One region of the Terrisporobacter hibernicus genome, then DNA from elsewhere that is predicted to be linked to it. Evidence: riboswitches for the same ligand, from Rfam matches in the RefSeq annotation. Region 1 holds a riboswitch; each other region holds the start of a gene.

Region 1 (5,196 bases):
ATATCTACTATTTTGATTTTGCTAAAATCAGCACCGTTGTTAGTCATAATAGCATTTAAAGTAGCTTTTTCTGATTCTGATCCCCATCCACCGTAAGTTTTATTTTCAAAATCTTTTACAGTTTTAATTTTTTTGTTTGCTGGAGATGCAAACCCAGAAGTATTGTGTTGAATAATTGTAGCTATAGATTTTATTGGAAGTGGATCTTCACTAGTTTTTGCATAAGTAACATCTTCTTGATAACTTACACCAAAATCAGCTTTTCCTGTGGCAACTATAGTAGTAGCAGTACCATCAGATGGTTGAATTATTTCCACATCTAAACCTTGTTCTTTGTAATATCCTTTATCTAAAGCAACGTATAATCCTGTATGGTTAGTGTTTGGAGTCCAGTCAAGAACTACAGTAACCTTTTGTAAATCTGAGTTTCCTTCTTTTTTTTCAGTACTTTTCTTTGAGCAACCTGTCACTAAACCTATAGTAAGTAGTGCAGCCGTCATTAATGATATGCTTTTTTTAAACTTCATCTTACTCTCCTTTGTACTTATGTTTTAATATTATTTTCTTCAAAATATTTATACCCATTACAAATATTAAACTAAAGATTATTACTAAAATTGTAGATGCAAATACTTTGTCCAAAGCATATGCACTCTTTGCTCTTACCATATAAACACCAAGTCCTACACTTCCACCAAGCCACTCTGCAACTGTTGCAGCAACAAAGGCATAAGTAGCTGAAATTTTTAAGCCTGTAAATAAGCTTTCCAAAGACATGGGAAGTTTTAAATGAATAAATGTATTTAGTTTGCTGGCATCCATAGTTTTGAATAAATTTATATAGTCTTTATCTATATTTTCCATACCATCCACAAAATTTACTAATATGGGGAAGAAACAAGTAATCATAACCATGATTATTTTTGGTAATGAATCAAATCCAAACCATATTATAAGTAGTGGAGCTATAGTAATTGTTGGTATCATTTGAGATACTAGCATTATAGGATAGAAACACTTTTTTATAAATGGAACAAAGTCCATAAGAGTACCTATTGTTATTGCCAATAATATGGAATAAATAAATCCTAAAACAGATTCATTTAAAGTAACTAAAGCATGCATTTGCAAGTTTGCAAAATCTGTGCTAAAAACTTTTATTATTTTGCTTGGTGCAGGCATAATATATTGAGGTATATCATTACTTACCACAATAAACTGCCATAATAATAAAATACTTATAAACGTTATAAGTGGATAAATATAATTTTTGATTTTATCTGTGATTTCTAAGTTTGTTCTCAATTGTTAGGCCTCCAGCTTTTTCGTCAACCCTAGCAACTGTGATGACTCTTTCGCATCCTAGTTGAAAGGGTATTTTGTGCATTACTTTTATTAAGTCAAAAACTTCATCAAATTCCCCTTCAAATGTTGTACTCATGGCACCGATTTCATACTTAAGACCACTTTCCTTTACTTTTTCGATGCAAGCATCTACTACTTTGTACATTTCATCCTCACCTGTATAAGGTCTAAGAGGCATTACTGCCACGTCTGCTATAACCATTATTATTCCTCCTTTTTATAATTACATATATAAATACATAAAATTCGCTTCGCTTAAGCCACTGTGTGGGCGCTATACTTCATGTCGCCAACGAGTTACCTTCGCTACCGCTTCAGGAAACGACCTTGCTCAAAATGTATTTATCTGTTGCTCAAAATATATTTGTAAGTAAAAAAATGCTATACCCGTAGGCATAGCATATATAATCAAATTTAATCTCCATACTCTTTATGAGAGATAAAGTGTATATAGCTTTCCTCCGCTGGTATTATCCAGATCAGGTACAAGGGTCGGCAAAACCTCTCAGCCAATAAAGGCACCCCTAGCATTTTTAACTTTTAAGTTAATTGTAAATGATTTAAAAATTTTGTCAACTACTTAGAAAAAAGTATCACTTAGAAATAAGGCATTTAGTGCCAATAATCTGATGGTAATAAAGAAAAAGTTAAGGTAATATGAGTAATCTATTTTTAGTATGAAAAAAAGTTATAAAGGTAATAAAAAAAAGATATTTTATATAGGTGTACATATCATTTATAATAAAATAAACTAGGAAAACAATTTCAAAATTATAGTAATAAATATATTTATAATAAAAAGGGGTTAAAAATGAATATCAGGCATATAGCATATTTTGTTGAAGTTGCAAAAGAAAGAAATTTTACAAAAGCAGCAAATAATTTGCATTTATCACAACCAGCTCTTAGTAAAGTTATAAAAAATTTAGAATTAGATTTGGGTGTTTCTCTTATTGATAGAGCAGCTAAACAATTTAAACTTACAGATCAAGGTGAAATATTCTTTGAAAATAGTAAGAACGCATTAAACAATATAAATGAAGAATTAGATCAGCTAAACTGTAGCATAAATTGTACAAAAGGTAGATTAGTTGTTGGAATACCCCCAGTTATAGGGACTGTATATTTTACCTCAATAATTGCTAAGTTCAAAAAGAAATATCCAAACATAGATTTTATAGTCATAGAAGAAGGAGCAAACTCAATTAGAGATAAGGTTAAAACTTCGGAGTTAGATATAGGAATAGTTATATTGCCAACTAAATCAGAAGGATTAAATGTTATAAAAATGATAGAATCTGAGAATGTTTTAATTGCTCATAAAGATAATAAATTAGTTAACTTAAATAAGGTTACAGTAAAAGACTTGAAAGAAGAAAATTTTATAACATTAAATAAAAGATATATGCTTTATGATACATTAAAAAGATTATGTCGTGAAAACGGATTTGAGACAAAGATAGCATTTGAAAGCTCTCAATGGGACTTTGTAGCAGAGATGGTATCATTAAATCAAGGCATAGCTATATTACCAGAACCTATAGTACATAGATTTAAAGATGATAATATTAGGAGAGTAGTATTAGAAGACGTGAAAATACCATGGGAAATAGCTATTATATTGAAAAAAGATAGATATATATCTTACGCTATGAAAGAATTTGTAAAAATATGTGAAGAAGAAAGTAAAGAATTGAATAAAAAATAAATCACAACTCTAAAAATAGAAACTATTTTCTATATTTTAGAGTTTTTTTTATTTAACAATGTTAAAAAAATAACAAAAATAGCTATCAAGCATAACAAAAATTCATAACCTGCATAAATTAAATGTATTTCATTTATTTTATACAAGGTTTTATACTGAAAATGTAATCAGATAAAGATTGCATATAAAACTTAAAAATATAATTACATAAAATATGGGGAGGTATAAATATGAAAAGAATGGAAGGCAAAGTAGCTATAGTAACAGGAGGAGCAAACGGTATAGGACGTCAAATAGTAGATACTTTTGTAAGAGAAGGTGCAAAAGCAGTAATATCTGTTGATATGGTTATGGGAGCAGATAGTTCTCCAAATATAAAAAATGTAATACTAAACGTTACTGATCGTGAAGCGATAAATAAATTTGTGGAAGAAGTAAAAGTAGAATTTGGTCAAGTAGATGTATTAGTAAATAATGCAGGTATAACAAGAGATGCATTAGTTCAAAAAATGGAAGAAAGTGCTTGGGATGCAGTTATAAATGTAAACCTAAAAGGAGTGTTTAACTTAACTCAAGGTATAGCACCAATAATGATGGAAGTAGGAAAAGGTTCAATAATAAACATATCATCAGTAGTTGGAATATATGGAAACATTGGTCAAACTAACTATGCTGCAACTAAAGCAGGAGTTATAGGAATGAGTTATACATGGGCGAAAGAATTTACTCGTAAAGGAGCAGCAGTTAGAACTAATGTAATAGCTCCAGGATATGTTAACACAGATATGATGAGTACAGTTCCAGAAAAGGTTTTAGCACCTATTCGTGAAAAAACAGCATTAAAGAGATTGGCAGAACCACAAGAAATAGCTAATGCAGTATTATTTTTAGCAAGTGATGAATCTAGTTTTGTAAATGGACACGTATTAGAAGTAACTGGCGGATTAAGATTATAATTTCAATTTATGTAATAAATCAAAAATTAAGACGGAGATAAATTATTATGTCAAAAGTATATATAGTAGAAGCAAAAAGAAGTGCATTAGGAAAATTCCTAGGAACGATTTCAACATTATCACCAGCAGAACTTGCAGGTCAAGTTATAAAAGCTGTAATAGAAGAAACTAAAATAGATCCTAAAAAAATAGATGAAGTAGTACTTGGAAATGTATTGTCAGCAGGACATGGACAAAACCTGGGAAGACAAGCAGCAATAGCAGGAGGAATTCCAGCTGAAGTACCAGCATATGCAATAAACATATTGTGTGGAAGTGGTATGAAGTCTGTAATGACTGCATACGGCCAAATAAAATCTGGCATGGCAAACTTAGTAATTGCAGGTGGAGTTGAGGTAATGAGCCAAGCTGCATTTACAGTAGATGGAAAAACACGCCAAGGAAATAAAATGGGTAGTATTCAATTAAAAGATACTTTATTAAGTGATGGTCTTACAGATGTATTTAATAATTATCATATGGGTATGACAGCAGAAAATATAGTAGAGAAATATTCACTGTCAAGAGAAGCTCAAGATAAACTTGCTATAAGATCTCAGGAAAAAGCTATAGCAGCAGTTGATTCAAATAGGTTTAAAGACGAAATAGTCCCAATAAAAGTTAAAAATAGAAAAGAAACTATAGAGTTTTCAAAAGATGAATACCCAAATAGAAATACGAGTTTAGAAAAACTTTCAACTTTGAGACCAGCATTTAAAGCAGATGGAAGTGTAACAGCAGGAAATGCTTCTGGAATAAATGATGGTGCAGCTATTTTACTTATAGCTTCAGAAAAAGCAATTAAAGAATATAATTTAACACCAATGGCTGAAATAGTATCAGTAGGGCAAGGTGGAGTAGATCCTTCGGTTATGGGGTTAGGTCCAGTACCTGCAATAAACAATGCAATAGAAGATAGTGGTTTAGAATTAAAAAATATGGAACTATTAGAGTTGAACGAAGCGTTTGCAGCTCAAGCACTAGGTGTTATAACAGAGCTAAAAGAAAAGCACAATGTTGATGATACTTGGTTTGAAGAACGTATGAATGTAAATGGTGGAGCAATAGCACTAGGTCATCCTTTAGGAGCATCAGGAGGACGTATAATAACAACTCTTGTTCATGAAA
Region 2 (5,196 bases), 1.5 Mb from region 1:
CTATGGATAATGATCTCATTCCAGCCATAGCTCCTCTTTCTGGTGCATCCAATCTAAATCTGTAATCAGCTTTTGGACCTTTTATATGTACCCTTTTGTAAACTTCCTCATCATAAGTTTCTTGATATATGGTTAATGAATCAGCTCCCTTATAAACTAAATGTGTATATCCTTCCACATCCATAGGATAAACTTCTATGGCTATTGATGGAAATTTTTTTGATAAAATTCCCACTGCTTCTCCTATATATTCAATACTTGATTTTGTTTCACTTTCTCCAGTCAAAACAATAATATGTTTAAAACCTTTAGTAGCAACTGCTTCTCCTTCTTTTTCTATTTCATCTAAAGATAGTTTTTTTCTCTTTATTCCACTATGACAGTTATAACCACAATAAACACAGTGATTTTCACAGTAATTTGCAATATAAATAGGAGTATATAAAGTGGCAGTTTTACCACAATATTGTAAAGCTAATTTGCTAGCCTTTTGAGCCATCTCCTCTAGATGTTTTCTTGCTGTAGGTGAAAGCAAATTAAGTAAATCTTTGTGATTTAATTTATCCTTCGATAAACTTCTAAGTACATCATTATCACTTACTTGCTCAAAATATCTATCAAAGTCAAAATCTTTATATTTTTCAATTACATCATAAAAGCTCATTTTATATACCTCCTATAAGTTTCCTAAAAAACCAGTAAGAGGAGAAGATGCATTGGCAAATTCTGATACAGCTCCAGTTTTTGCAAGGAATGCTGCTCGTCCACCTTCTACTGCCATTTTAAATGCTCTTCCCATACCTATAGGGTCACCTGCTGATGATATTGCTGTATTTACTAAAACTGCTGCAGCTCCCATTTCCATAGCTTCCATAGCTTGAGAAGGCTTACCTATTCCTGCATCAACGATAATAGGAATGTCTAATTCTTCTATCATTATTCTTATCATTTCTTTCATTTTAAGACCTCTATTTGAACCAATTGGTGCGCCTAATGGCATAACTGCCGCAGCCCCTTCTTCTATTAATCTTCTCCCTGCATATAAATCTGGACTCATATAAGGAAGTACTACAAATCCTTCGTCTGCAAGAATTTTAGTTGCTTTTATTGTTTCTTCATTGTCTGGCAATAAATATCTAGTGTCTGATATTACCTCTATTTTTATAAAATCTCCACATCCCATTTTGCGAGATATTCTTGCTATTCTCACAGCTTCTTCAGCTGTTGTAGCTCCTGATGTGTTTGGAAGAATTGTCATATTTTTAGGTACATATGTAAGAATATTTTCATTGGAATTATCTAAATCTACTCTTCTTAGTGCCATAGTTATTATTTCACTACCACTTTCTTCTATCACTTTTGGAAGTATTTCATTTGATCCGTATTTACCTGTCCCAATTAAAAGTCTGCTATCAAACTCATGTCCACCTAATATTAATTTATCCATTAATTTATCCCCCTAAATATAATCTATAAGTATTTTACTTGCCAAATTTGCCATGTGATTCGCACATATAGCTACACGAGGTGCCATTAACCCATCACCTTCTTTTGCTTCATGTACAAAATCACCACATATATAAAACTTTTCTCTTATTTTCTTAGTTACAATAAGATTTGAGTCATAATATCCTGCCATGCCAGACGATGCTATTAAGTATTTTTCTCTCATATGAAGTAAAATAAAATTACTTATTTCAGCTTTACAATTTGGATCATCAAAAGCTTCAATTATTATATCTGCTTCATGTAAAAAATTCATATTTTCTCTAGTAATATAAGAATTATGTATTTCAACATCTATGAAAGGATTAATTTTACCTAACTGTTCTTTCATAGCTTCTGTTTTATGTTTTCCAATATCATCAATGAAATATTGTTGTCTATTTAAATTTGAAGGTTCTACAACATCGTAATCAACCAAAATCAACTTACCTACGCCTATTCTTGATAGCGAGATAGCTATGTTAGAACCTAAACCACCCAAGCCCAAAATAGCTACCTTTCCTGCTTTTAATTTTTTATGTACTTTTGGTGTATGCCTTGCAATCATAAGACTTTCTAATTCATTTATAGAGGGTTTCTTTCCTTTTTCTATTAAGGTTACTCTATCATTTTCTTTTAATATTTCATCTTTTTTAGTAGGAAATCCATTCAAAACTATAACATCACTACACTTATTAAAAATATCTTTAATTTTAAAAATACTTATATTCTCTTCAACTTGTCTCTCTATTTCATTAACAAATATTTTCAAATCAACCACCACCAATAAAGCTAATAATTTCTATTACATCATGTTCTTTTAATACATAGTTTTCATATTGATCATTTTCTAAAATTTCTAAATTTATTTCTACGACAACTCTATCTTTATTTAAGTTGTAATCATTTAATAAATTTAATAAAGTTTTATTATTTTGGAATTCTACTACTTTCCCATTAACCTTCATCGTTACACCTCCTCACCTTTTTATTTCAATAAAAAATTTGCTTCGCTCATGTCGCCAACGACCTTGAGAAACAGGTCCGTTGCTCCATTAAGCAGTTGGAAACTATAAGTTATCTACAAACCAGATAACATATAGTTTCCTTACAATTAAAAAAAAGCCTTACCCGTAGGTAAAGCTTGTAGTAATCACATATCATATGTAAAGATTCACATATTTCATCATATAACACTCTACTCTTTCCTACGCTGGTATTATCCAGATCAGGTATAAGGGTTAATGTTTCCATCTCTCAGCCTCTTAGGGCACCCCTAGGTAAAACTTTTTAATTTATTTTAATTGTAGTACTTATATTTCATTTTTTCAAATCATAATATTTTTATGCTTATATTAATTACATTTATATTCTTGCCACACCAGTTTTTATAGCAGCTTCTCTTACTGCTTTTGCCACATTTTCTACTACATTTTTATTGAAAGCATCTGGAAGTACATAATCTGGCGTTAACTCTTCATCCTTAACTACATTTGCTATTGCATAAGCTGCCGCAACTTTCATTTCTTCATTTATTTCTTTTGCTCTAACGTCTAAAGCTCCTCTAAAAATCCCAGGGAAAGCAAGCACATTGTTAACTTGGTTAGGGAAGTCTGAACGGCCTGTACCCACTATAAATGCCCCTCCTGCTTTAGCTTCATCTGGGAAAATTTCTGGAGTTGGGTTTGCCATGGCAAATACTATTGGTTTGTTTGCCATAGTTTCTACCATTTCTTTTGTTACCATTTTTGGTGCAGAAACTCCTATAAATACATCTTTATTTTTTATAATATCTGCTAACGTTCCTACTTCATTATTTTTATTAGTTAATGTTAGCATTTCTTTTTGTGCCCAGTTAATGTTTTTAGAATTTTCATGAATCGCACCATTTATATCACATAAAACTATATTTTTTACATTTAAATTCAGTAACATCTTAGCTATAGCCATACCTGCTGATCCTGCACCGTTTATAACTATTTCCAAGTCTTCAATTTTCTTTCCTGCTAATTTAACTGCATTTAAAATTCCTGCAGAAACAATTATTGCTGTACCATGTTGGTCATCATGGAATACTGGAATATCTAATTCTTCTTTTAATCTATTTTCTATTTCTATACATCTAGGAGAATTTATATCTTCTAAATTAATTCCGCCAAATACAGGTTCTAATAATTTTACTGTTTTTACTATATCATCAATATCCATAGTGTTTATACATATTGGGAAAGCATCTACTTTACCAAATTCTTTAAATAATATTGATTTACCTTCCATTACAGGAATTGAAGCAGCGGCACCTATATTTCCAAGACCTAAAACTGCAGTTCCATCACTAACTACTGCTACCATATTACTCTTACAAGTATATTTATAAACATCTTCTGGATTTTCTTTTATTTTTAAACAAGGCTCTGCAACACCTGGAGTATATGCAGTAGATAAATCATCTTTGCATTTTACTTCAACTTTACTTTGTATGCTAACCTTTCCTCCATGATTTTCGTGCATTTCTAATGCTAATTGTGCAAAATTCTTATTACTCATTTTACTTCTCCTTTATAACATTTGACAAATTATTAGTTATTAAATTTATTCTGATTCTTTTGCAAACATCGCTCTTCCTTTTTCATATATATTGTTACCATAAGAGTCTATAGCAACAATTAATTGTAAATCTTCAACTTCCAATCTTCTCACTGCTTCTGGTCCTAAATCTTCATAAGCTATTACTTCACATTTTTTTATAGCATGAGAAATGTATGCTCCAGCTCCACCAATGGCTGCTAAATATACAGCCTTATTTTTTATCATAGAACTTACTACTTCTTCACTTCTTTTACCTTTACCTATCATAACTTTTAGTCCTAACTCCAATAAAGGCACTGTTAAGTCATCCATTCTATAACTTGTAGTTGGTCCAGCCGAGCCAATTATTTGTCCCTCTTTGCTAGGTGATGGTCCCACATAATAAATTCCAGCTCCATTTACATCAAATGGTAGCTCTTCTTTATTATGTATTGAGTTTATCATTCTTTTGTGGGCTGCATCTCTTCCAGTATAAATTACACCACTAATTTTAACAACATCTCCACAAACTAATTTTTCTATATCTTCCCTTTTAAAAGGTGATTTTAACTCTATCATATTTTCCCTCCTATATAATCACTTGCTTATGTCTAGCAGAGTGACAATTTATATTAACTACAACAGGAAGCCCTGCTATATGTGTTGGGAAAGTTTCAATATTAACAGCAAGAGCCGTAGTATTTCCTCCAAGACCTTGAGGACCTATTCCTAAATCATTGATTTTTTTAATCATTTCTTTTTCTAAATCTGCTATCATTTCATCTTCACTATGAGTTCCAATATCTCTAAATAAAGCTTTTTTAGCAATTTGAGCGCATTTATCTACTGTACCGCCAATACCTACTCCTACAACTATTGGTGGACATGGATTTGGTCCCGCTTCACTTACAGTTTTCACTATAAATTCTTTAACTCCCTCAATTCCATCAGAAGGTTTTAACATTTTTAATTGACTCATATTTTCGCTACCAAAACCTTTTGGTGCATATTGAATTTTTATTTTATCTCCCTTTACCATTTCATAGTGAATTATGGCAGGAGTATTGTCCTTTGTATTTATTCTAGTTATAGGACTTACTACAGATTTTCTAAGATATCCTTTTGTATAACCTTCACTTACAC
Region 3 (5,196 bases), 400 kb from region 1:
GTTGGTGTACCACCAATATTAACAATTTTCGCTGTAACATTCGCTGGAAAATATACAGGATTTTTAGGTATTTTGTTAGCCGTACCAGTTACTGGGGTTCTTTTAGTTTACTTCAAAAGATATATTTACAACAAACAAGAAGAATCTTTAAACAATATTGTATAAAACAAACAACATAAGAAATAAAAATACCTTAGAATAGATTTTTATAACCTATTCTAAGGTATTTTTTAATTAGTCCATAATATCTACATCTTCACCTTTTAATATCTTATTGATATTTCTAACTGCACACATTTTTCCGCACATTGTACAAGTATCTTCATTTTCTGGTTTGGATTCTGTTCTGTATCTTCTTGCCTTTTCACCATCTATAGCTAAATCAAACATTTTCTCCCAATTTAAATCTCTTCGAGCCTCGCTTATTTTGTTATCCCAATCAGTTGCACCTTTAACTCCTTTTGCTATATCCGCTGCATGAGCTGCTATTTTAGATGCAATTATTCCTTCCTTTACATCCTCTACTGTTGGTAATCTTAAATGTTCTGCTGGAGTTACATAGCATAAGAATGACGCTCCATAAGTAGCTGCAATAGCTCCGCCTATAGCAGCTGTTATATGATCATAACCTGGTGCTACGTCAGTAACTAGTGGACCTAAAACATAAAAAGGTGCTCCTTTACAAACAGTTTCTTCTATTTCCATATTAGCTTTTATTTGATTTAACGGCATATGACCAGGGCCTTCTATCATAACCTGAACATTTTTCGCCCAAGCTCGGGTAGTCAATTCTCCAAGTGTAACTAACTCCTCAATTTGAGATACATCACCTGCATCTGCAATACTTCCAGGCCTACAAGCATCACCTAAACTTATAGTAACATCATACTTTGCACAAATATCTAATATTTCATCATAATGTTCATAGAAAGGATTTTCATTGCCTGTTAACTCCATCCATGCAAATATAATAGATCCTCCCCTAGAAACTATATTAGTAAGTCTATTAGATTTTTTAAATCTTTTCGCTGTGTGTTTGTTAACTCCACAATGAAGAGTTAAAAAATCCACACCATCTTGTGCATGCATTCTAACAATATCTAACCATTCTTTTGAAGTTATTTTCTTTAATGGCTTATTATAATATACTACTGCATCATATATAGGCACCGTACCTATTATGGCAGGACACTCTTCTATTAATTTTTTTCTAAATGTTTGAGTATCTCCAAAAGAACTTAGATCCATTATAGCTTCTGCTCCTAAGTTTACTGCATTCATAACCTTTTCCATTTCTACATTCGTATCGAGACAATCTTTAGAGGTACCTAAGTTTACATTAATTTTTGTTTTTAATTTTTTACCTATACCATAAGGCTTTAAAGAAGTATGGTTTTTATTAGCTGGGATTACAACCTTGCCTTCTCCTACTAAATTGAGTAATTCTTTAACATCCATATTTTCATATGTTGCTACTTTTTTTAACTCTTGTGTTATTATTCCCTTTCTTGCTGCATCCATCTGTGTTGTATAACTCATTTCATTTCCCCTTTCATTTTATCTTTTTAAAATTTTTAATCAAAAAAATCTTTCTTAACTTGGCAACAATAGCACCAAATAAGAAAGATTTTCTTAATATAAAAAGTCGCACAATAAATGTACGACCTCTAATCAAAATTAATAAATAATGTAATTAACAATAAAATGTTAAAACAAAATATATACAATATTTAATCTCCCTACGTCGGCATTATCCAAACAGGTTCAACGGGTTTAGAATTTAAAAATTCAATCTCAGCAATAGCTCCCCTAAATATTTTATTTTAATTTCATTCTAGCACTATACTACATTGACTTCAACATTATATATTTTTTTATATAGATATTTAAATATTTATTATTAACCTCTTCAATAAAATATTTAGATATATTTTTCGTATTTGTATGATAATAATAATTTTATCTAATTATGGTCAGATGAAAAAGCAATAACCTTATTGTAAAAACAAAACCATATTGATTTAAATATCAATATGGTTTTAAGTATATTTCCTATTATCTATATTAATCCAAATTTAAAATTATTAAGCAACTTTATTTTCAGATTCTTTCCTTCTCTTACCAAATTCTGCCACTGCAGTGTAGAGAACATCTGTTGAAGAGTTTAATGCAGTTTCAGCAGAGTCTTGTATAACTCCAACTATAAATCCAACACCAACTACTTGCATTGCTATTTCATTTGGTATTCCAAATAATGAACAAGCCAGCGGTACTAAAAGTAATGATCCTCCAGCTACTCCTGATGCCCCACAAGCAGACACTGCTGATAACACTGATAATATTATTGCTGTTCCTATATCAACTTTTATTCCTAAAGTATTAGCTGCTGCTAAAGCAAGAACTGATATTGTTATTGCAGCGCCACCCATGTTTATAGTCGCTCCTAAAGGTATTGATACTGAATAAGTATCACTATCTAATCCTAAATCTTTACAAAGTTTCATGTTTACTGGTATATTTGCAGCTGAACTTCTTGTAAAGAATGCCGTAATTCCAGATTCTCTTAAACATCTTAATACTAATGGATATGGATTTTTTCTTATTGCTATAAAAGTTATTATTGGGTTAACTATTAAAGCAAAGACTGCCATACTTCCTAATAATACAGCTATTAATTGCCCATAACTTAATAATGATTCTATTCCCGATGTTGCTATTGTATCAAATACTAATCCCATTATACCAAATGGAGCTAAATTAATTACCCATCTAACAGCTTGAGATATGGCGTCAGATACATTTACAATTACTTGCTTAGTTGAATCTGATGAATTTTTAAGTGCAAGTCCAAGAACAACAGCCCAAGTTAACACCCCTATATAGTTTGCACTTGCTATTGCATTTACTGGATTGTCAACTACATTCATTAATAAAGCTTTTAGTACTTCGCCTACACCTCCTGGAGGTGTCACTCCTTCAGCTCCTGCAGTAAGTGTTAATGTTACCGGGAATAAGAAACTTCCCACAACAGCTACAATACCAGCTATTAATGTGCCCACAAGATATAAAGTTATTATAGATTTTATATTTGTTTTTTGTCCTTCTTTATGCTGACATATGGCCGCCATAACTAAGAAAAATACTAATATTGGAGCCACAGCTTTTAAAGCTCCTACGAATAATGATCCTAAAATTCCTATTGGTGCTAATTGTGTTGGCATAGTCAAAGCAAACGTTATCCCAACTATTAAACCAATAATTATCCTTTTTACCAAGCTAATGTTATTCCATTTGTTGATTAGTTTTTTCATTTTTTCTCCCCCAAGTTTTTTTCTTGAATTTATAATAACATTATTCGACAACGTTTTCAAGAAAAAACCTTATTTCTCACAGAAAAATTTTTGCAAGCATATAATTATACAAGCATTTTAAATTTTATTTGAAGATGTATTATTAAATAATAATTAATTAAGCACTTGGTATACCAATATTATAACTAGGTCAATTCTCATTTTAAATAGTATTTTTAAAATCATTTTATTATTTCATGCAACACCTCGTGAAAACCTTATCCTATTTCTATTTTGATTTTATATAAAATAAAAGGAATGGTTTTCAACCATTCCTTTTACACCTATAGTATTTCTTGCATATATGTAAGCATAGTTTCAACATATTTTGCAAAATCTTCTTCATTACTTGGAAAAGAGTATTCTTCTATAAATTCCATTGTTTTATTTAAAATCAACTTAAAAATAGCTTTTTTATTATCTTCTTCTAATTCAATTTGCTCTCCTGTTTCCGCATTTATTATAGATTCTAATAAGTAATTTGTACACCCTTGTGCTAACTCTTTAATCTCTTCTATTTCAGCAAGTTCTTCTTCACTTATATTAAATTCTTTTATGTCTGTCATTAATATTTCTTCCCTTCTAAATTTGTATTTGTAATATATCATAAAAAAATATATATAACAATAATTAAAACCAAGTTATCTGAGTTCTTTCATAATTATGCTTATAGTCCCTTATAATATCTTCCATTTTATATAAAATATTATATTTTTCACATTCTGATTTAAAAATTTTCCATAAATAAGTTGCATTTGGTGAGGTGTTTTCATATACATCTCCAAATGTATTCATATATATTTTATCTAAGTTTTCTCTTGGAAATATTTTTCTCAATTGTTGAAAGTAATATTCTCTTTGATTATTTCTAAGTGTTACTCCCATGCCATATGTAAAAATAAATTTTCCACCACATTCATGTACTTTTCTTATAATATTTTTTATATTATCTTCATTATCATTAATGAAAGGTAATAACGGCATAAGCAATACACCCGTATATATATTATTATCACTTAACTCTTTTATAGCCTTAAATCTTTCCTCTGACGTACATACTTTTCTTTCAATTTTTTTGCACAGTTCATCATCAAAGGTTGTGATTGTCATTTTAACTATAACCGGAGAATGGCTTTGTATTTTTTTCAGTATATCTATGTCTCTGGTTATTAAATTGCTCTTTGTAGCAATTCCTATTCCAAATCTGTATTCATCAACTATTTTTAAAGCTTCTCTAGTAAGTTCATATTCTTTTTCAAATGGATTATAAGGATCGCTCATTGCTCCCGTTCCAACTACTCCTTTTTTTCTTTTAGATTGAAGTTCTTTTTTTATTGTTTCTATTGAGTTTTCTTTTATTCTTACTCTATCAAAATCTAGAATTTGATAACAGTTGCTCCTAGAATCACAATAAATACATCCATGACAACAACCTTTATATATATTCATATTGTAATTAATTCCAAACCAATGTGGATTTTCATTATAAGATGATATAATTGTTTTTGTTGGTATAAATTCCATTAAACTTCGATCCTTTCTTTTTTACTAAGTATTATATTTATGGATTATATCATAAATATAATACGTCAACATATATTATATAAATTTATTAATAGATGTTTTGTATATATTTTATAATTAGATTAATTCATTATGTTTATATGATAAATAATTTTTTGAAATTGAATAAAAATTACCAATAATATTTATACTCAAAATATGGTAATCATTATATAATTATTACTATAATAACTTGGAGGTATGAAATGAAATTAAAAAATTTAATTCATTATAAAGATTTTGATTGTGATAATATTATATTTAACTCTTTAACAAAAAGTAC
Region 4 (5,196 bases), 1.2 Mb from region 1:
AATAACTTTGAATATACAAAAATAATTGCAAGTCATGACTTAGATATGATTTTGGATACTTGCAATAAAACAATAGTATTAAAAGAAGGTACAATAGTGGAGAGTGGGTATACAAAAGATATTTTATTAAATAAAGAACTTATGGAAAAGAGTAACTTAGAGCTACCACTATCTGTACAAAATGTTGATAATTTAAATAGGTTAATAATAGAAAGAAATAAATAGATTATTAAATGACAATATTAAAATAGTAAAAGAATATTATTGAAATAAAAAGATAAAAGAAAGTAAATAAAATTTGATTTATTAGGAGGTAAATATGAGCAGAATAAAAAATATTACATCATTAGTAGAAACAAAATTTATAAGTTTATACAATGTTAAATATTTAAATAAAAATAACAAAGAGAAAAACTGGACGGTTGCATCAAGAAAGAAAAAAGAGGTATTAGAAGGCATTTACCTTAAAAATGAAAAAGATAAAGTAGATGCAGTAATAATATGTGCATATCACAAAGAAAGTGAAAAGTTAGTTGTAATAAAAGAATTTAGAGTTCCAATAAATAAACATATTTATGAGTTGCCTGCAGGACTTGTAGATAGTGATGATGAAAATTTTGAAAGTGCTGTAATAAGAGAATTAAAGGAAGAGACAGGCTTAGATGTAATTGAAATAAAAAAAGATCTTAGTTGTAATCAAGTATATTTATCACCAGGAATGACAGATGAATCTGCAGCCTTTGTTTATTGCATATGTGAAGGTGAGATAAGTAGTGAGTATTTAGAAGATGATGAAGATATTGAAGCTGTATTAGTTTCAAAAGAAGAAGCAAAAGAAATAATTAAAAATAATCAAACTTCTTTAGATATTAGAGCATATTTGGCATTACAGTCATTTTCAATTTTAGGAGAAAAAATGTTTTTATAATTCATTAAAAAACTCATAATCCCTCCGTATTTTTAATATATAAAAATATGGAGGGATTATTGTGCCTTATGATAAAAAAATAGCTATTGTGTATAAAACTAAATATGGATCTACTATGAAATATGCTGGATGGTTAGCTATAAAACTAAATGCAGACTTGTATGAAATATCAGATGTTGGAAGATGGGATTTGTTAAAATACAAAACAATTATATTTGGTAGCCCCATATATAATTCTAAAATATATTTAAGAGATTATTTAGAAGAAAAATACAATATTATAAAAAATAAAAACATAGTTCTATTTTGTGTTAGTATGAATTTACAAAGTAGAGAAGATGTAGTTGAATACAATTTTGAGGATGAAGAAATTAAAAAAAAAATAAAATTCTTTTTCTTGCAAGGGTGTATTAATCTTAATGATTTAAGTAGAATAGATAAAGTAAAATTAAAAAAAAGTATAAATAAAAATCAATCTTTTGAAATGATAAATTTAGAAAAATATATGAGTATTGATAGAAGCAATAAGCAAACTATAACACCAATAATTAATTATGTTTTAGATAAAACCTACTAAAAATATATATAGTCTAATGTATTATTTTATTATGAACTGATAATAATATATACGATATTGAAATTTATATTTGGAGGTAAAATATGAAAGCATATGTAGATAAAGACTTATGTATAGGATGTGGTGTTTGTCCATCTGTATGTCCAGAAGTATTTGAAATGGGTGATGATGGTTTATCTCATGTAATAGTTGATACTGTTCCATCAGGATCTGAAGATGATGCTAAAGATGCAGAAGGAAGCTGTCCAGTAGATGCAATAAAAGTTGAATAGTACTTATTTAAGAGTTATCAAATTTTTGATAACTCTTTTTAATTTGAAAATTTTGTTTACTAAAGCTATAATTAAAAATATAAAATTATTGGGGGATATTCATGTGTTATACATATATAATTAGATGCAAAAACAATACTCTATACACAGGTTATACTACAGATATAATAAGGCGTATGGAAGAACATAAGTTAGGTATTAATTCTAAATACACTAAAGCAAAAGGTTTTGATAGATTAGAAATATTCTTTGAAAGTGATAATAAAAGTCAAGCTATGAAATTAGAATACTATATTAAAAAACAAAGTAGATCTAAAAAATTATGGATAATAAATAATCCAAAATTATTTATAGATGAAGTTAAAGATAAATTTCAAATAAGAATTGGAGTAATAAATAAAAGTTGACAATTTTTACAAAAGTATTATAATGAAGTTGAAAGTAAATAAATTGCTAGGGGCGCCATTGGCTGAGAGGTTTATACCAACCCTTGTACCTGATCTGGATAATGCCAGCGTAGGAAAGCACTATGAATTTTATAACCATACAAGGGTTTTGAATTTGTTTATATTATGCTATGCCTACGGGTGTAGCATTTTTTTATGTTCAAAAACTATATGATTTTTATAAAAAAAAGGGAGTAAAGATATGAAAAATTACAAAATACCAACTTTAACAATTGCAGGATCAGACTCATCTGGAGGAGCAGGAATACAAGCTGACTTAAAAACGTTTTCTGCTCTAGGTACCTATGGTATGAGTGTGATTACAGCAATTACAGCTCAAAATACAAAAGGGGTTTTCTATGTGGAAGAACTTAGTTCAAAAATAATTAAGGAACAAATAAAAGCTGTATGTGAAGATATACCACCAAAAGCAATAAAAGTAGGAATGGTATCTTCTCCAGAGATAATTAAAGATATTGTTGAGTCATTGGAAAATTATCCTTGTAAATATTTAGTTGTGGATCCAGTTATGATTTCTAAGAGTGGATATTCACTACTTAGACCAGAAGCTAAAGATAATTTAATTAAATATCTTATACCTAAGGCATACATAGTGACACCAAATGTTCCTGAAGCTGAAGAAATAAGTAATATAAAAATTGAAACAGTGGAAGATATGAAAAAAGCAGGTAAAGTAATTCTTGAACTAGGACCTAAATTTGTACTTATGAAGGGTGGCCATTTAGATGGAGACTGTGTAGATGTGTTAATGGGCGAAGATACTTTTGAAGTTTTCAAATGTGAGAGAATAAATAGAAAAAATACACATGGAACAGGTTGTACTATATCTTCTGCCATTACATCTCATTTAGCTTTAGGATATGACATTAAAGAATCAGTAAAACTTAGCAAAGAATATATTACAGAGGCTATTAGATATAGCTTTGATATAGGTGAAGGTGTAGGACCAGTGCATCATTTTTACAAATTTGATTAAACATAGGGGGGATATGTTATGTACAAATTATTAAAAAAAGTTAAGGAAATAAATCCACTTGTATTACATTACACAAATAATGTTACTATAACAGATTGTGCTAATACAACACTAGCTATAGGGGCAAGTCCACTAATGAGTTTTTCTTATGAAGAAGTTGATGACATAGTTAGAGTTGCTAGTAGTGTAGTTATTAATATAGGAACAATGAATAGTGAGTCATTGGAGTTATATGTATTAGCTGGAAAGACTGCTAATAAGTATAATAAACCAGTTATATTAGACCCTGTTGGTGTATTTGCTACAAAGGCAAGAACAGATTTAACTAATAGATTATTAAATGATGTTAAATTTGATGTAATAAGAGGAAATATATCTGAAATTCAGTTTATAGGTGGACTAGATGTTAAAGGTAAAGGTGTAGATTCTTTTGATGATGGAAGTGACCCATCATTTATTGTTAAAGAAGTGGCTAAAAAACTTGAGTGTGTTGTTGTTGCATCAGGAAAAACTGACGTAGTTAGTGATGGAGATAAGATTTATAAAATAAGTAATGGTACACCAAAACTTAAATTTATAACAGGTACAGGGTGTATGAGCACATCTTTAATAGGAAGTTTCTTACCATGTACAAAAGATAAAATAGATGCAGCTGTAATGGGAACTTTAGTTATGTCTCTTTGTGGAGAATTAGCTAATAGAGAAAATCCATCAATAGGAAGTTTTAAAACAAAACTATTTGATGAAATATTTGTATTGAATGAAGATACTTGCAATGAATATGGAAAAATTGAGATATCACAACTTAATTGCTCATTATAGCAAAAGGGGGAAAAACTATGTTATTAACAGATTATTTATTTAATGAAAGTAAGAAAATATGGGATGAATATTTAAAACATCCTTTTATAGTAGAAATGGGAAAAGGGACTTTAGATAAGGAAAAGTTTAGAAATTATCTAGTACAAGACTATTTATATCTTTTGGATTATGCAAAGGTTTATGCCATGGGGCTTATAAAAAGCGATGACGTTAATCATATGAAGTTTTTCAAAGATAGTGTAAATGGAATTATGGAAGATGAAAGTGCGACACATATAGCTTATTTAAAAGAGCTAGGTGAAGATATTAAAACACTTCAAAGACATAAGCTTAAATTGGAAAATGAAAACTATACTAATTTTATGAAAAGTGTAGCATTAACAGGAGATATTCAGGATTTAATAATAGCAGTACTTCCATGTGCCTGGAGTTATTATTATATAGCTAAAGAAATGAAAGAAATATATAAGGATAATTTAGAAAATAATTATTATGCTGCATGGATTGACTCATATTCTTGTGAAGAATATAGAATGTGCGCCAAGGAAAATATAGATTTGGCAAATGAACTTTGTGTAAATATAGATGATAATAAAAAAGAAAAGCTAAAAGAGATTTTTATAAAGGGAAGTTTATATGAAATGGAATTTTGGCAGATGGCTTATAAGGAGATAAAATAATGTTAAATACATTTATACTAGGTTTATGTTTAATACCTATAATTTATTATATTTTTAAGCTTAAGGACTTTAAACTAAATACAAAAACAATGGTGATGATAGCTTTATTTGCAGGTGTTCATTTTGTTTTATCAAAAATACAATTTGTTCAATATCCTCAAGGTGGAGGATTCAATTTACTGGCATCCTTACCAATACTTTTAGTTGGTGTTTTATATGGACCTACAATAGGTATGACTTGTGGTTTAGTGTCAGGCCTGATAACTTTAATAGGTGGACAGTTATTTATAGTTCACCCTGCTCAATTTTTATTAGACTATATACTACCAACAATGCTATTAGGTCTAAGTGGAATATGTGGTTCACAAAAGAGAAGTAAGATATTTTTAGGATGTATAATAGCAGTAGGGCTGAAAGTTACCGTTCATGTAATATCTGGGTGTGTGTACTTTTATGAATATGCGCCTGTTGGAC

What was found. Region 1 has a riboswitch for thiamine pyrophosphate ahead of JW646_RS12205 (MTH1187 family thiamine-binding protein). Riboswitches for the same ligand answer to the same signal wherever they lie in the genome.
Region 2: linked by a shared signal. The riboswitch ahead of thiS (sulfur carrier protein ThiS) and the one ahead of JW646_RS12205 (MTH1187 family thiamine-binding protein) in region 1 are both predicted to bind thiamine pyrophosphate.
Region 3: linked by a shared signal. The riboswitch ahead of thiC (phosphomethylpyrimidine synthase ThiC) and the one ahead of JW646_RS12205 (MTH1187 family thiamine-binding protein) in region 1 are both predicted to bind thiamine pyrophosphate.
Region 4: linked by a shared signal. The riboswitch ahead of thiD (bifunctional hydroxymethylpyrimidine kinase/phosphomethylpyrimidine kinase) and the one ahead of JW646_RS12205 (MTH1187 family thiamine-binding protein) in region 1 are both predicted to bind thiamine pyrophosphate.

What each region holds. Positions count from the first base shown of each region.
Region 1 is NZ_CP081135.1:2,480,426-2,485,621, forward strand. It holds gene JW646_RS12195 (ABC transporter substrate-binding protein) at 1-527, opposite strand, end outside; gene JW646_RS12200 (ABC transporter permease) at 529-1,305, opposite strand; gene JW646_RS12205 (MTH1187 family thiamine-binding protein) at 1,277-1,567, opposite strand; TPP riboswitch at 1,805-1,901, opposite strand; gene JW646_RS12210 (LysR family transcriptional regulator) at 2,177-3,073, shown strand; gene JW646_RS12215 (SDR family oxidoreductase) at 3,304-4,029, shown strand; gene JW646_RS12220 (acetyl-CoA C-acetyltransferase) at 4,077-5,196, shown strand, end outside.
Region 2 is NZ_CP081135.1:1,023,063-1,028,258, forward strand. It holds gene thiH (2-iminoacetate synthase ThiH) at 1-664, opposite strand, end outside; gene JW646_RS04955 (thiazole synthase) at 677-1,447, opposite strand; gene thiF (thiamine biosynthesis protein ThiF) at 1,460-2,266, opposite strand; gene thiS (sulfur carrier protein ThiS) at 2,259-2,453, opposite strand; TPP riboswitch at 2,673-2,773, opposite strand; gene JW646_RS04970 (NAD(P)-dependent malic enzyme) at 2,851-4,032, opposite strand; gene JW646_RS04975 (Fe-S-containing hydro-lyase) at 4,078-4,632, opposite strand; gene JW646_RS04980 (fumarate hydratase) at 4,643-5,196, opposite strand, start outside.
Region 3 is NZ_CP081135.1:2,879,710-2,884,905, reverse strand. It holds gene JW646_RS13945 (AI-2E family transporter) at 1-165, shown strand, start outside; gene thiC (phosphomethylpyrimidine synthase ThiC) at 235-1,539, opposite strand; TPP riboswitch at 1,720-1,821, opposite strand; gene sstT (serine/threonine transporter SstT) at 2,085-3,311, opposite strand; gene JW646_RS13930 (hypothetical protein) at 3,635-3,916, opposite strand; gene JW646_RS13925 (SPL family radical SAM protein) at 3,981-4,874, opposite strand; gene JW646_RS13920 (hypothetical protein) at 5,120-5,196, shown strand, end outside.
Region 4 is NZ_CP081135.1:3,639,775-3,644,970, forward strand. It holds gene JW646_RS17720 (energy-coupling factor ABC transporter ATP-binding protein) at 1-225, shown strand, start outside; gene JW646_RS17725 (NUDIX hydrolase) at 320-928, shown strand; gene JW646_RS17730 (flavodoxin family protein) at 990-1,505, shown strand; gene JW646_RS17735 (ferredoxin) at 1,589-1,777, shown strand; gene JW646_RS17740 (GIY-YIG nuclease family protein) at 1,879-2,184, shown strand; TPP riboswitch at 2,223-2,317, shown strand; gene thiD (bifunctional hydroxymethylpyrimidine kinase/phosphomethylpyrimidine kinase) at 2,426-3,220, shown strand; gene thiM (hydroxyethylthiazole kinase) at 3,239-4,042, shown strand; gene tenA (thiaminase II) at 4,060-4,722, shown strand; gene thiT (energy-coupled thiamine transporter ThiT) at 4,722-5,196, shown strand, end outside.